Regions from separate parts of the Klebsiella sp. PK01 genome, predicted to be linked through region 3. Evidence: predicted binding sites of a transcription regulator. Region 3 holds the regulator's gene; each other region holds the start of a gene.
The links. Region 3 encodes PhoB, which activates phosphate uptake and scavenging genes when phosphate is short. Its sites were predicted from a motif close to CTGTCATAAAACTGNCNNAT; they were not measured.
Positions count from the first base shown of each region.

Region 1: a site for PhoB is predicted at 880-899, ahead of uvrB (excinuclease ABC subunit UvrB). Genes of this name have one in related genera too.
Region 2: a site for PhoB is predicted at 1,170-1,189, ahead of glpT (glycerol-3-phosphate transporter). Genes of this name have one in related genera too.

Region 1 is NZ_JBYEZM010000004.1:571,995-575,264, forward strand. Features, by position in the region: gene bioD (dethiobiotin synthase) at 1-541, shown strand, start outside; gene uvrB (excinuclease ABC subunit UvrB) at 1,152-3,167, shown strand.
Region 2 is NZ_JBYEZM010000002.1:597,389-600,658, reverse strand. Features, by position in the region: gene glpA (anaerobic glycerol-3-phosphate dehydrogenase subunit A) at 1-1,045, opposite strand, end outside; gene glpT (glycerol-3-phosphate transporter) at 1,316-2,668, shown strand; gene glpQ (glycerophosphodiester phosphodiesterase) at 2,678-3,270, shown strand, end outside.
Region 3 is NZ_JBYEZM010000004.1:145,353-148,622, forward strand. Features, by position in the region: gene sbcD (exonuclease subunit SbcD) at 1-966, opposite strand, end outside; gene phoB (phosphate response regulator transcription factor PhoB) at 1,186-1,875, shown strand; gene phoR (phosphate regulon sensor histidine kinase PhoR) at 1,897-3,192, shown strand.

The sequences.
Region 1 (3,270 bases), 430 kb from region 3:
CGCACACGGGTTACGCAATGAAGATGCGCTGGCCCTGCAGCGCAATAGCCGGGTAGCGCTGCGCTATGAACAGGTTAACCCTTATACCTTTGCCGAGCCGACCTCGCCGCATATTATTAGCGCCGATGAAGGACGACCAATCGCCGCGACCACGCTTTCCTGCGGCTTACGCGAGCTGGAACGCCTGGCCGATTGGGTGCTGGTGGAAGGGGCGGGCGGCTGGTTTACGCCGCTCTCGGAAACCCTGACCTTCGCCGACTGGGCGCAGCAGGAACAACTGCCGGTGATTTTAGTCGTCGGCGTTAAACTTGGCTGTATCAATCACGCGATGCTCACCGCCCAGGCGGTACGCAAGGCAGGGCTGCCGCTGGTGGGCTGGATCGCCAACGATATCCAGCCGCCGGGTAAACGCCATCGCGAATATCTGCAAACCTTAATGCGGGTATTGCCAGCGCCGCTGCTGGGGGAAATTCCCTGGCTTGCCGACGCATCGCAGCGTAAGGATCTCGCGCAGTACCTGGATCTGAGCCCACTGCAATAATCCCGCATAAGCCTGCGAGACGGCTCTATTTTTTGTTGACAGGACGATGAAATGTGGTCCAGAAAACGCAAAAAATCCAGCCGTCTTTAGCTGATAAATATCAAAAAAAATTCGATAATTTTTTTTAGTCGCGGGCTTTGGTCCGATGAGACTTTTCTGCCGGGTGGCAGACCTCGCGGCCTGCAGACAGTTATCCACTATTCCTGTGGATAACCTTGTGTATTAGAGTTAGAAAACTTGCGGTAAGCTAGAGAGTACGCGGCCTGCGAGCAAATTGGCGCGAAACCCGTCTTTTGGTAAATTATGTTTTATTTCAGCAAGTTAAATAAAAGCAATGGCTGTCAGAAAAGTGTCACCGGCTGCCATAAAAGATTCATTACCTTGCTTGACAAATGTTAAATGATAAATGTTTCTGGGGATAACCACACAGGCTGGTGGATTATTCCGCAAAGCGCGCATTTTACGCCCGCCGTCAGAGTACAACGCGTCCGTTTACCGCCATACAATAATGCGATACTGTTTTTATATCCAGTATTATTTATTGGCAAAAGTCAAACTGAAGGGTAGAATTAAACACCTGCTGGCCAATCCCATCTTCAGGTCCTGAAATATGAGCAAACCGTTCAAGCTGCACTCCGCATTCCGTCCTTCCGGCGATCAGCCCGAAGCCATCCGCCGCCTGGAAGAGGGGCTGGAAGATGGCCTTGCGCATCAGACCCTGCTTGGGGTAACCGGTTCGGGGAAAACCTTCACCATCGCCAACGTTATCGCTGATTTACAGCGCCCGACGATGGTGCTGGCGCCGAACAAAACCCTGGCGGCGCAGCTGTATGGCGAGATGAAAGAGTTCTTTCCCGAGAATGCGGTGGAGTATTTTGTCTCCTATTACGATTATTATCAGCCTGAAGCCTACGTTCCGAGCTCGGATACCTTTATCGAAAAAGACGCCTCGGTGAACGAACACATTGAGCAGATGCGTCTGTCGGCCACCAAAGCGCTGCTCGAACGGCGCGACGTGGTGGTGGTGGCTTCGGTTTCCGCCATCTACGGTCTTGGCGATCCGGATCTGTATCTGAAGATGATGCTGCACCTGACCACCGGCATGCTGATCGATCAGCGGGCGATCCTGCGCCGGCTGGCCGAACTGCAATACACCCGCAACGATCAGGCCTTCCAGCGCGGCACTTTCCGCGTGCGCGGCGAGGTTATCGATGTCTTCCCGGCGGAATCCGATGATATCGCGCTGCGTATTGAACTGTTTGACGAAGAGGTCGAACGGCTATCGCTGTTTGACCCGCTGACCGGCCACGTTGAATCGTCCATTCCACGCTATACCATCTATCCGAAAACCCACTACGTTACGCCGCGCGAGCGTATCGTTCAGGCGATGGAAGAGATCAAAGACGAGCTCGCTGACCGCCGCAAGGTACTGCTGGCGAACAACAAACTGCTTGAAGAGCAGCGGCTGAGCCAGCGCACTCAGTTCGACCTCGAGATGATGAACGAGCTGGGCTACTGCTCGGGAATTGAGAACTACTCGCGCTTTCTCTCCGGCCGCGGGCCGGGCGAGCCGCCGCCGACGCTGTTCGACTACCTGCCGGCGGATGGCCTGCTGGTTATCGATGAATCGCACGTGACTATCCCGCAAATCGGCGGTATGTACCGCGGCGACCGGGCGCGTAAAGAGACGCTGGTGGAATATGGCTTCCGCCTGCCGTCGGCGTTGGATAACCGGCCGATGAAGTTCGAAGAGTTTGAAGCGCTGGCGCCGCAGACTATCTACGTTTCGGCGACGCCGGGCGCCTATGAGCTGGAAAAATCCGGCGATGAGGTGGTAGATCAGGTCGTCCGCCCAACCGGGCTGCTGGATCCGGTCATCGAGGTGCGTCCGGTGGCGACGCAGGTCGACGATCTGTTATCAGAAATCCGTACCCGTGCGGCGATTAATGAGCGCGTACTGGTGACGACGCTGACCAAACGCATGGCGGAAGATTTAACCGAATACCTGGAAGAGCACGGCGAGCGGGTGCGCTATCTGCACTCCGATATCGATACCGTCGAGCGCATGGAAATTATTCGCGATCTTCGTCTTGGCGAGTTCGACGTGCTGGTGGGTATCAACCTGCTGCGCGAAGGGCTGGATATGCCGGAAGTATCGCTGGTGGCGATACTTGATGCCGATAAAGAGGGCTTCCTGCGTTCCGAGCGATCGCTTATCCAGACCATCGGCCGCGCGGCGCGTAACGTTAACGGCAAGGCGATCCTTTACGGCGATAAAATCACGCCATCGATGGCGAAGGCGATCGGTGAAACCGAACGCCGCCGCGAGAAGCAGCAGCGTTATAACGAAGAGCACGGTATTGTGCCGCAGGGGCTTAATAAGAAAGTGGTCGATATTCTGGCGCTGGGTCAGAACATCGCGAAGACCAAAGCCAAAGGCCGCGGTAAAGCCCGTTCTCCGGTGGAAGCCGATAGCGTCGAACTGACGCCGAAAGCGCTGCAGCAGAAGATCCACGAGCTGGAAGGGCAAATGATGCAGCACGCGCAGAACCTTGAGTTTGAGGAAGCGGCACAGATTCGCGATCAATTGCATCAGCTACGCGAACTGTTTATTGCGGCATCGTGAGGGCGATACGGGGAACGGTTAAAAAATGACGGCAATGCGTAATTTGCAATTGCCGTCACGCTATTATCTTAGGATCTTAATGTTGGCTTAATTTTCTTCAGCC
Region 2 (3,270 bases), on a different contig from region 3:
TGATGGTGATAAAGCCTTCCATACCGTCGCGCGCGGCGTGGTCGAGCAACACAATACCGCGGCTGACGCTGCGTCCGCTGGGATCGTCATCGCTGGCGACCAGCGGACGGACGCCGGAGTAAGCGCGTAGTACTCGGGTACGTCCCATGATCGGCGCCAGTTTTTCACCTTCGCGCAGCAGCGTATCGACCTCTTCCGTCGTCACCCGGTTATCGTCAATTTCGTCATAAGGAATATGCGTCGAGGTGGTGCCAATCAGCGAGATGGTATCGCCGGGCACCAGAATATCGGCATCCGCCGGCTTGCGGCAGCGGTTAATCACCTGGTTATTAATGCGGTGGTCGAGGATCAGCAGCGAGCCTTTTGCCGGGAACATGGAGATGCGCAGATCGGCGTATTCCGCGATGCGTTGGCCCCAGATCCCGGCGGCGTTGACGACGACCTGTGCACGCATACTGCGCGCTTCACGGCGTTGATGATCGTAGATCTGTACGCCGTAGACACGATCGCCCTGACGTAGCAGGCCGGTAACCTCGCAGCCGGTGAGGATCTGCGCGCCGTGTTCGCGGGCGTCGAGCATATTAGCGGCCGTCAGGCGGAACGGATCGACGGTGCCGTCCGGTACCTGTACGGCGCCAAGCAGCGTCGGGTTGACCGCGGGTTCCAGACGCAAAGCTTCAGCGGGGGTAAGCGGTTTGGCATCGATACCGGCCTGCTGACAGGCGTTGATAAAGGTTTGCTGCCAGGCGATGTCATCTTCGGGTAGGGTGATAAACAGCCCGTTGGTGGGTTCAATGCAGTGGCGGGCGATGCGGCGTAAAATGCGATTCTCGCTGATGCATTCGCGCGCGGATTCGCCATCGGTGACGGCATAGCGTGCGCCGCTGTGCAACAGACCATGGTTACGGCCGGTGGCGCCGGTGGCGATATCGTGCCGCTCAATCAACACTACGCGTAACCCGCGCAGGGCGCAGTCGCGGGCGATTCCCGCGCCGGTGGCGCCGCCGCCAATAATCAGCGCATCAAATTCTTGCGTCTCGGCCATCTTCCGGTCCTCTACTTTCGTTTTACACCATTTAGCCATATCAAAAGTGTGGAATGTTTGATTTCGAGCATATTTGCGCGCAATTCGAGCGTTTGCTGTGATTTTGTGCTCACAATGGAAAATTTTGTCATATATCTGTAACAAAATGTGCGATATTTCACAGTATTAGTTCTACGCTTTGCCTACCATCGCGACCTAATTAGAAGTGCGTGAATAAATTAGATTTTTTGCGTCGATGTCAGTGAAACAGCAATGGCCACGGAGGCTGATATGTTAAGTATTTTTAAACCCGCAGCGCATAAAGCGCGTTTGCCGGCGGCGGAAATCGACCCGTTGTATCGTCGATTACGTTGGCAGATCTTTATTGGCATCTTCTTCGGTTATGCCGCTTACTATCTGGTTCGTAAGAACTTTGCGCTGGCGATGCCTTATCTGATTGAGCAGGGGTTCTCTCGTGGCGACCTCGGTTTCGCGCTTTCCGGTATCTCCATCGCCTACGGATTTTCGAAATTCATCATGGGATCGGTCTCCGACCGCTCGAATCCGCGCATTTTCCTGCCCGCAGGGTTAATTCTGGCGGCGCTGGTGATGCTGGTGATGGGCTTTGTGCCGTGGGCGACTTCCAGCATCATGATCATGTTCGTATTGCTGTTCCTTTGCGGATGGTTCCAGGGGATGGGCTGGCCGCCGTGTGGTCGTACCATGGTGCACTGGTGGTCGCAGAAAGAGCGCGGCGGGATTGTCTCAGTGTGGAACTGCGCGCATAACGTCGGCGGCGGTATTCCGCCGCTGCTGTTCCTGCTGGGGATGGCGTGGTTTAACGACTGGCACGCGGCGCTGTATATGCCGGCCTTCGGCGCGATTCTGCTGGCCATTTTTGCCTTCGCGATGATGCGAGATACCCCGCAGTCCTGCGGTCTGCCGCCGATCGAAGAGTATAAAAACGACTATCCGGATGACTATAGCGAAAAGCACGAAGAAGAGCTGACGGCGAAGCAGATCTTTATGCAGTACATTCTGCCGAACAAGCTGCTGTGGTACATCGCTATCGCTATCGCTAACGTCTTCGTTTATCTGCTGCGCTACGGCATTCTGGACTGGTCGCCGACCTACCTGAAAGAGGTCAAACACTTCGCGCTGGATAAGTCCTCCTGGGCCTACTTCCTCTATGAGTACGCGGGGATCCCCGGCACCCTGCTGTGCGGCTGGATGTCGGACAAAGTGTTTAAAGGCAACCGCGGCGCGACCGGCGTGTTCTTTATGACTCTTGTGACCATCGCCACTATCGTTTACTGGCTGAACCCGCCGGGTAATCCGGGCGTCGATATGGCCTGTATGATCGTCATTGGCTTCCTGATTTACGGCCCGGTAATGCTGATCGGTCTACATGCGCTGGAACTGGCGCCGAAAAAAGCTGCCGGCACCGCTGCGGGCTTCACCGGTCTGTTCGGTTATCTCGGCGGTTCCGTAGCCGCGAGCGCCATTGTTGGCTATACCGTCGATTTCTTCGGCTGGGACGGCGGCTTCATGGTAATGATTGGCGGTAGCGTACTGGCGGTTCTGCTGCTGATTATCGTCATGCTTGGCGAGCGTCGTCATCATCAACAACTGAAACAAGCCTAAGGAGCGGCGATGAAAATGAAACTTACCGCGCTAATGAGCGGAATGATTTTGGCCAGTTCGGCGCTGTGCTTCAGCGCCGTCGCGGCAGAGAAGATTGTCATCGCCCACCGCGGCGCCAGCGGGTATCTGCCGGAACATACCCTGCCGGCGAAAGCGATGGCTTACGCTCAGGGGGCGGATTACCTTGAGCAAGACCTGGTGATGACCAAAGACGACCGGCTGGTGGTGTTGCATGACCACTATCTCGATCGGGTAACTGACGTAGCGCAGCGTTTCCCGCAGCGGGCGCGTAAAGATGGTCGTTTTTACGCTATTGACTTTACCCTGGCCGAGATTAAGTCGCTGAAGTTCACCGAAGGTTTTGAGCCGAAAGATGGTAAAAACGTGCAAACCTATCCCGGGCGTTTCCCGATGGGTAAATCCGATTTCCGTATTCATACCTTTGAAGAAGAGATTGAGTTTGTACAGGGGCTAAACCATTCGACGGGTAAAAATATCGGTATCTACCCGGAAATCAAAGCGCCGTGGTTCCACCATCAGGAAGGCAAAGATATTGCCGCCAGCACGCTGAAAGTGCTGAAGGAATATGGCTACACCAGCAA
Region 3 (3,270 bases):
TCTTTGGATATCGTGCAGATATTCATCGCTGGTGATTTCGATATCCAGCCAGACCGGCGGCTGCTGCGCGCTATCCTGCCACTGCTGAAGCTGTTCGGTGATGCTGGCGAAATCGCCTTTCAGTACCGCCAGCGGCTGGGTGATCGGCACCGGCAGCGGCGTCACCTCGCTGAGCTTGCCCTCCCTGAATGAGACCAGATTAACGCTTTTGTTTTTTCCGGTTTCATCAAAACTCAGCGGCAGCGGCGAACCGCTGTAGCGAATATGCTCGCAGCCGCCAACCAACTGGGCGCGATGAATATGGCCGAGCGCGATGTAATCGGCGGGCGGAAAGCGGTTGGCCGGGAAGGCGTCGAGGGTACCGATATAGATTTCACGGACCGCGTCGCTTTTGCTGGCGCCGACGGTGGTGAGGTGGCCGCTGGCAATAATCGGTAGTGCCCGTTCGCCGCGCAGATCGCAGGCCTGCTGATATTGCTGCTGATAGTAGTCGCTGATGGCGGTGAGCAACTGCTGCTGTTTTTCGCCGCTGGAGTGGCCAGCCTGGCTGACCACCAGTTCGCGCGGGCGCAAAAACGGCACCGGGCAGAAGACCGCGCCGGGCGCGCCGTCGCGCCGCGGCAAGATAAAGGGCGCGTGGCCGGCGTTGGCGACCACGGTGGTTTTCAGGAAGGCGAGTATTTCGCGCGACTCGTTTAACGTCGCCACCGAATCGTGGTTGCCCGCCAGCACCACCAACTGGCAGCCGGTTTGCTGCAGCTGAACGACAAAACGGTTATACAGTTCGCGGGCGTAGCTCGGCGGAGAGCCGGTATCAAAAATATCGCCGGCGACGATAATGGCATCCACCTCGTATTCCTGCGCGCGTTCCAGCAGCCAGTCGAGAAAGGCGGCGTGTTCGTCCGCGCGGCTTTTGCTGTAGAAGTTCTGGCCGAGGTGCCAGTCGGAGGTATGAAGGATGCGCATAAAAATTCCGTTGCGATAAAAGCCAGGCGGCCATTATAACGTTGATCCTGCCGCCCGTATTCCTTTTGCCCTATTACGGCGAGACAGGATGCGTTAAGTGCGTGTCATCATTCAAAATCCGCATTCATCAGACGGTCATTTTTTCATAAATCTGTCACAAATCTGACGCATAATGGCCGCGCACTTCTATACTGATGGCTAAAAAACACAGGGTAAATAATGGCGAGAAGAATTCTGGTCGTTGAAGATGAAGCTCCAATCCGCGAAATGGTCTGCTTTGTTCTGGAGCAAAACGGCTTTCAGCCCGTTGAGGCGGAAGATTTTGACAGTGCGGTGAATCAACTCAATGAACCCTGGCCCGATTTGATTCTCCTCGACTGGATGTTGCCGGGCGGATCGGGGCTACAGTTTATTAAACAGCTTAAGCGCGAAGCGATGACCCGCGATATTCCGGTGGTGATGCTGACGGCGCGCGGCGAAGAAGAAGATCGCGTTCGCGGTCTGGAAACCGGCGCGGATGATTATATTACCAAGCCGTTTTCGCCGAAGGAGCTGGTGGCGCGAATTAAGGCGGTGATGCGGCGTATTTCGCCAATGGCGGTTGAAGAGGTGATTGAGATGCAGGGGCTGAGCCTGGATCCTTCCTCGCATCGCGTCATGACCGGTGAAAATCCGCTGGATATGGGGCCGACCGAGTTTAAATTATTACACTTCTTTATGACCCACCCGGAACGCGTATACAGCCGTGAACAGCTGCTGAATCACGTTTGGGGAACCAACGTTTACGTTGAAGACCGGACGGTGGATGTGCATATTCGCCGCCTGCGCAAAGCGCTGGAACATAGCGGCCATGACCGAATGGTACAGACGGTTCGCGGCACGGGATATCGTTTCTCCGCCCGTTTCTGAATTTTGACAGGAGTGTGACCCGTGCTGGAACGGCTGTCATGGAAAAGGCTGGCGCTTGAGCTTTTCTTATGTTGTATCCCGGCCCTGATCCTCGGGGCGTTTTTCGGTCATCTGCCGTGGTTTTTACTGGCGGCGGTGACCGGGTTGCTTATTTGGCATTTCTGGAATTTGTTACGTCTGTCATGGTGGTTGTGGGTCGATCGCAGTATGACGCCGCCGCCGGGAAGCGGCAGTTGGGAACCGCTGCTGTATGGTCTGCATCAAATGCAGATGCGTAATAAAAAACGTCGCCGCGAGCTGGGAAGCCTTATCAAGCGCTTTCGCAGCGGGGCGGAATCCTTACCCGATGCGGTGGTGCTGACCACCGAAGAGGGCGCCATCTTCTGGTGTAATGGCCTGGCGCAACAAATCCTTAATCTACGCTGGCCGGACGATAGCGGGCAGAATATCCTCAACCTGCTGCGCTACCCAGAGTTTGCTAACTATCTGAAAAACCGTGATTTCACCAAGCCCCTTAATCTGGTGCTCAATAACGCCCGTCATCTGGAAATTCGCGTGATGCCTTATAGCGATAAACAGTGGTTGATGGTGGCGCGCGATGTCACGCAAATGCACCAGTTGGAAGGCGCGCGGCGTAACTTTTTCGCCAACGTCAGCCACGAGCTGCGCACGCCGCTCACCGTACTGCAGGGTTATCTCGAGATGATGCAGGAGCAGGTGCTGGAAGGGCCGACGCGGGAAAAAGCCCTGCATACCATGCGTGAGCAAACGCAGCGGATGGAAGGGTTGGTGAAGCAGTTGCTGACGCTCTCGCGTATTGAAGCCGCGCCGGTGCTGGCGATGAACGATAAAATCGACGTCCCGATGATGCTGCGGGTGGTTGAGCGCGAGGCGCAAACGCTAAGCCAGGGTAAGCATCAGTTGCACTTTAGCGTCGACGAAACGCTCCAGGTGATGGGTAACGAAGAGCAGTTGCGCAGCGCGATTTCCAATCTGGTGTACAACGCCGTAAACCATACGCCAGCGGGAACCGAGATCCGCGTCGTCTGGCAGCGGGCGCCGCACGGCGCGCTGTTTAGCGTTGAGGATAACGGCCCGGGCATTGCGCCTGAGCATCTACCCCGGCTAACCGAGCGGTTCTACCGCGTCGACAAGGCGCGCTCCCGGCAAACCGGCGGCAGCGGTTTAGGGCTGGCTATCGTGAAACACGCGGTCAGCCATCACGAAAGCCGCCTGGAAATCGAAAGTACGGTCGGGAAGGGAACGCGCTTTAGCTTCCTGCTGCCGGAACGTTTAATTGCCAAAAATGTCGCCTGACGCGGCGTTTGTCAGCTTTCCTTGCCAATGACCAGCTTCGGCTGGTCATTTTCATTTGCAGTCAACTTTACGTTGCGT